One region of the Pseudoalteromonas sp. Scap06 genome, then DNA from elsewhere that is predicted to be linked to it. Evidence: riboswitches for the same ligand, from Rfam matches in the RefSeq annotation. Region 1 holds a riboswitch; the other holds the start of a gene.
What was found. Region 1 has a riboswitch for lysine ahead of dapA (4-hydroxy-tetrahydrodipicolinate synthase). Riboswitches for the same ligand answer to the same signal wherever they lie in the genome.
Positions count from the first base shown of each region.

Region 2: another riboswitch for lysine. It lies ahead of lysC (lysine-sensitive aspartokinase 3); the one in region 1 lies ahead of dapA (4-hydroxy-tetrahydrodipicolinate synthase).

Region 1 is NZ_CP041330.1:205,034-208,202, reverse strand. It holds gene FLM47_RS01015 (YdiU family protein) at 1-4, opposite strand, end outside; gene FLM47_RS01010 (DNA-3-methyladenine glycosylase I) at 13-711, opposite strand; lysine riboswitch at 899-1,078, shown strand; gene dapA (4-hydroxy-tetrahydrodipicolinate synthase) at 1,206-2,090, shown strand; gene FLM47_RS01000 (2,3,4,5-tetrahydropyridine-2,6-dicarboxylate N-succinyltransferase) at 2,106-2,846, shown strand; gene FLM47_RS00995 (PLP-dependent decarboxylase) at 2,846-3,169, shown strand, end outside.
Region 2 is NZ_CP041330.1:1,947,622-1,950,790, forward strand. It holds gene FLM47_RS08955 (4'-phosphopantetheinyl transferase superfamily protein) at 1-523, shown strand, start outside; gene lysC (lysine-sensitive aspartokinase 3) at 497-1,888, opposite strand; lysine riboswitch at 1,964-2,136, opposite strand; gene nhaD (sodium:proton antiporter NhaD) at 2,235-3,169, opposite strand, start outside.

The DNA of each region.
Region 1 (3,169 bases):
TCATGTTTAATCCTATTGTTTTTGGCTGATACCTACGCGATTGTCGCCGACACCATAAGCGACAATTAAGCTTAGCTCTTGCATGCTTAAGCCGCTTTGCTGCTGCAGTTCATTAAAGAATGCCTGCGCCGCACTTAGTGACTTTTTAGTTTGCAATCCACCATCTATAATTTTATGTGCACGCAAATAGCTTTCTACGTCTCTTGAAAGTAAAAAAGTATCTTTTCCTAAGGCGCGCAGCGCATAAGGGCCGGTATTACCACCCAGCCTCGCACCATGCTTTTTTAAATACGCCCACAAGCCAATAATATCTTCACTTGGCCAGTTAGCAATAAACTCACTAAAGCTGCCGTGTTGCTCTGCAACTTCGTGGATCATATACGCATTATCAGTAATGGTTTTTACTTTTTTATAATTGCGCACAATCCGTTCGTCACTGGCTTTTTGTTCTAAAATGTCTGGTGGCATCATCAATAATTTTTCAACACTGAAATCCCAGAAAACCTCTCTAAATCCGGCCCACTTACTGTTGATCACCGACCAATAAAAACCACTTTGAAAAACTTTCCGAGTAAATTCTTCTAGCCAATCATCATCACTTAATGTGACGAGTTGCTTTGTTGATAAAGGTTTTGAGAGTAACAATTTAAGCATTTTTTCAGAGCCCTTTCGCTCCACTGCACGCTTATAAATATCGCTAAATTTTTCCATCTGCTTAATACCTTACTTCGACCATGAAACTAGTTTACGAGAAAAGCAGCCAATACGTAACCGTTGCTATTATCGATGAACTATTCTGTATTTAGTCACTTGACACCTAGACGGCTAAAGTGGTTTAATCGCCACACTTACCCTATTACATTGTATTTGTTGATTGATTTTTCAATAGCAAGTGCAAAGGGCTGGAAGAGGTGCGTTATTCAGGTAGCGTATGTTAGGAGCGCAAACTCCATTGAGCATACGTGAGGGGAATTAACGCCGAGAGGTAACACTTTTTTGTGAAAGGTTACTTCGGGCGACTAGGTTGAATCCTAGCGACTGTCACCAATAACATATTTGGTGGAGAGCTTCTGGTCTTAGTATAATAAGGCCGTGCGCCCTATTATTTAAGCCCATTCGCTCTTCGAATTATAAATACATTCAAAGAGTCAGGCACCCTAAATACCCGCCAATAACTCGACGAATGCCCTATAAGTTCGTGAGAGATGATCAACAACTTCAATATTAACAATTTCCATTTATGGACTGCGCTGATCACCCCATTTGATCAAAATGGCCTAGTTGATTACGCAACCTTAGACACCTTGGTGGCCGAACAAGAAGCCGCTAACAACGGCATTTTATTACTTGGTAGCACTGGCGAAGGGTTAGCCCTGACCCTAAAAGAGCAGCAAGCCATCGTAGAGCATGTCTGCCAATTAGAGCCGAGCGTCCCGCTTATGGTCGCAGTCGGTGGTAGTAACTTAAAGCAGCAGCTTGAATGGGTTAACTACTGCAACCAACTGCCTATTCATGGTTTTTTACTTGGCTCGCCTTTGTACGCCAAACCCGGTGCAGTGGGGCAAACCCATTGGTTTGAAAGCCTGCTCAATGCCAGTTCTCATCCTTGTATGCTTTATAACGTACCAGGACGTAGTGCGGTTAGCATTCCCATTGCAACCATTGAAAACCTCAAACAACATAAAAATTTATGGGCACTCAAAGAAGCCAGTGGCTGTATTTCTCAATTTGAAGCCTATCGACAAGCAGCGCCTGAACTAGCCATTTTTAGTGGTGACGATGCCCTCATGCCTTATTTTGCCCAAGCAGGTGCAAAAGGTTTAGTGTCGGTTGCAGCCAATGCATGGCCAGTGCAAACCCATGAGTTTGTAAAGCGCAGTTTAAGCGGCCAACATCCTAATCTTTTTGTCCAATGGTCTAGCGCTATCAATAGTTTATTTTCAGTAGCAAACCCTATCCCAGTCAAAGTGTTAATGCATTTACAAGGGCGTATTAGCAGTCCGCATTTACGTCCACCTTTAACACACCTTGAGCTGACACACACAGATGACATTTCATCGGCAAACAACACCATTTTATCTTGGCATTAAATACAGGTTTTTATAATGAGCTGGTTAGAACTATTAAATAATTTAGAAACGGGCGCAGTTCGCGCAGCAACACAAGACGAAAACGGCCAATGGCACGCTAACGTAGAAGTAAAGCAAGGCATTTTAGAGGCATTTAAAAACGGCACTAACATGGAGTTTCCTGGTGGCTTTGTAGATAAACATAATCTAGCGCCGCAATGCTTTGAAGCCACAGCAGGCGTTCGCATGGTGCCAGGTGGTTCAAGTGTGCGCCGTGGTGCACATATTGCCAAAGGCACTATTATTATGCCACCTGCGTACGTAAATATTGGCGCCTTTATTGACGAGGGCACTATGGTAGATAGCCACGCATTGGTTGGCTCATGTGCGCAAGTGGGTAAAAATGTTCATTTGAGCGCCGCGGTACAATTAGGCGGGGTACTTGAGCCCATTGGCGCAAGCCCTGTGGTCATAGAAGACGATGCATTCATTGGTGCAGGCTGTGTGATTGTTGAAGGCGTGGTAGTTAAAAAAGGCGCGGTACTAGCCCCAGGTGTTCGCTTATCTGCAACCATCCCTGTTTATGACTGCGTTAATGAGCGTCAGCTTGATAAAGGCGAAGCAATCCCTGAATACGCGATTGTGATCCCAGGCTCTCGCCCTGCGTCAAACGACTGGGCGCGTGCTCAAGGCTTGAGTATGTCGTGTGCCTTAATTGTTAAATACCGGGACGAGCAAAGTGACGCGTCATTATTGCTTGAAGAGGTTTTACGTTAATGACCTTTTTGAGCACGCCCGTTAAAAGCGCTATTGATGAGCTTTCGAGTAAACTCGATACTCCATTTTTTGTCTACGACCTCGACTCACTAGATGCGCACCTTGCGCACTTAGTGGCGCAAACCGAAGTAAAGCTTTGGTATGCGGTTAAAGCCAATCCCCTATCTAAAGTGATACAAAGTTTAGATAACGCTGGTTTTAACTTTGATGTTGCAAGTAAAGGCGAACTTGAGCAAGTACTTGCCCAAGGAATTAACAGCGAGCGCGTGCTCAACACGGGCCCTGCTAAAAGCCCAAAACAAATTAAACATTTTATTGCACGT
Region 2 (3,169 bases), 1.6 Mb from region 1:
CAGCAGTAATATAACGCTTGATAAAATCAGCTCTGAATTTAATCAACAAACCAGTAAGCTTGAGCTAAATATAAATAACAACCAGGTGTATAGTTGCTGTGTGTCACACTCTCATGGTTTGGTAGGCGTGGCGCTAAATATTGATCATTCGCTATTTGGTTTTGATATAGAAAAAATCAGTTTAAAACGGCCATTTGAAAAACTCGCAAAGCACTTTTATGATGCTGCAGAAGTGGCTCTTATAACTAAGCAACCATGCACAGCTTCTAAAGCGGCGACATTTTTTAGACTTTGGACTTTAAAAGAGGCGTTAGCAAAAGCAACCAGCCGCCCTATTGCCCAGCTATTAAGCCCCAATGTATTTTGTGAGCTTGGCAACTCGCAATTAAGTGCAACTAGTACCGCATTAACAAATGATGTAAACGAGCAGTTTGATATTAGCGTTGTGGCAAAAAAAAGCACCGACTGGCAGTGCTCATTTATCTCATTTGCAGCGTTAAGCAGCAAGCTCGCCTTCAAGTAGTCGGCTATGAATAGCTTGGACCACAGCATCAGACTCACTTTGCTCGACTAAAAAGCACAGGTTGTGTTTACTCGCACCATGGCAAATAAGACGAATGTTAAATTCGCTCAACACCTGCATTAAATTCATTTCGTGCTGACGCAATACAATTTCAGACCCAATAAGTGCTACTAGGGTTAAATTGTTCTCAACCGATACATGGCAAAACTCAGCGAGTTTATCTAAGCATTCTTGATCTAGCTCTGGGCGTGATGCATTAGGCGCGTTATCAAGGGTAATAGCTACACTAATTTCAGAGGTAGTAACCAAGTCTACCGAAATATTACATTCACTTAAAATAGTAAAAATACGCGCTAAAAAACCACTCGCTAATAGCATTTCAGGGCTTTTAAGGGTTAATAATATTTGATTTTTACGTTGCGTGACCGCACGAATACCAGGTAGCTGAGATTTTTCTCGTTCAATCCAAGTGCCACCACGCTCTGGCTCTGTGCTTGAGCCAACAAACACATTTATATGGCTGCGACTGGCTGGCAAAATTGTAGCCGGATGCAGCACTTTAGCGCCAAAAGTGGCCATTTCTGCCGCTTCATCAAAGCTTAAACGCGCAATAGGTGTGGCTTTTACACACAAACGCGGATCGGTGCTAAAAATACCCACTACGTCGGTCCAAATATGCACACTTTTAGCGTTAATTGCTTCAGCTAACAAGGCGGCACTGTAATCAGAGCCACCGCGACCTAGTGTGGTAGTTACATTGTTTTCATCGCTGCCAATAAAGCCCTGAGTAACAATTACATTGTTCTCTAGTAAAGGAATTAAATGCTCTTTAGCTGCAAGCGCTGTGGCGGCTACATTAGGCGTGGCTTTACCAAATTGGCTATCGGTTTTAAGCACCTGGCGAACATCAAAACGCTGCGAATTTAAGCCCTTTAAGCGCAATACTTGAGTAAATAAATACGACGATAAACGCTCGCCAAAGCTGAGTAACTCATCGTGTTGCTTCTCTGTTGTCAGTATTTGATGTGCCAGTGTTTGGAAGTCATCGAGGGTGTTATTAAAACCAAGCGCTAAATCATCATCTAGGGTCAGATCAGTTAAAATTGCCTGCTGAATAGCAAGTACACCGTCAACATGCTGTTGACGTTCAGCGGCATCAATATCGGCTTTGCAAAGTGCCACCAAGTGATTAGTTACACCGGCGCTGGCGCTCACTGCAACAATTCGAACGCTGTTATCGTTTACAATGATTTCGCTACAACGGCTCATCGCCTCAAAGTTAGCAACGCTGGTGCCACCAAATTTGGCAACAATGTAATCTGATTTTGTGCACTGTGAACTTTGTGGCACTGATTGGGTAGTCATTTCGTCTCCTTTCGCGGCATCCAAACCGCAATAAAACAAGAAGAACTTGGCAGGAAATAAAGATAAGAAAAATCTACTGCCAGAAGCTCTCCACCTAAATTGGTGACAGTTTTGAGGATTCAGCCCCATAAACCGAAAAACAATGGTAACGACCCATTATTTTCCTCGGCGAGTACTTCCCTCCTTAATGGTCGCAGGCTGTCGTTGCCTCACATTAAGTACCTAAGTATCGCACCTCTTCTGAATGTATTATTAACCTGTGGCTAATAAAACAAAACCGCACTAAGAGTGCGGCTTTGAAAGTTATCGTTTAGACGTCTAGCTGTCAAGTCGTTTTATTATAAAATCAAATAAAACTACCCATAAAGTAAGAGCCAGCATAACCAAAGGTGTAACACACTAACAAATACAACGACAAACGAAGGTAACTTGCAAAAGTAAGTTCTTTAACCTTACTCATAGCAATAATACCAGCCGCCGAACCAATGATCAGCATTGAACCACCCACACCGGTTGCATACGTAAACGACAACCAATGCTGTTGACTCATTACAATGTCGGCTTTTAGTAACGCAGCCGTTAGTGGCACGTTATCAACACCGGCCGATAAAATACCCATTAAGTAGTTAGCGTACTCTGGCGCCATCACTGTATACAGGTTTGTAAATTGGCTTAGCACGCCCACTTCTTTTAATGCGCCAACAAGTAATAACACACCTACGAAAAACAGTAAGGTGTCGTACTCTATGTCACGTATAAAGTCGATCATATCTTTATTGATGTCTTTTTTGCGCATTAAAAATTGCGCGACTAAAAACATAATAGACAGGCCGAGTAAAAAGGTAAGTAACGGCGGCACACTATATAAAACACTTAAAGTAAGGGTAGAAATAACGGTAGTGAAGAAAATGACAGCGATAGTAATGTCGGTTTTTTCAATGCGTTTAAATTTAGTCTTTTTAAACTCTAACTGCTTGTTCATACCAATTGATAACAAGGTAGCCAGTAATAATACGCTTAATAATGCAGGCACAATTAACAATAATAAGTGACTAATAGTCACTTTACCATCAAGGAAAATCATTAACGTGGTTACATCACCTGTGATAAGTGAAACACCACCGGAGTTCACTGCAAATACAATTAAGGTGGCGTACTTAACTAGTTTTTTGGCTTCAAGCTTTAATGACATGATAACAGCCAAGGAGATCAGTGTAGCTGTTACATTGTCGGAGATAGACGAAAATACAAATGCAAAACACCCTACCAAAAACATTAGCT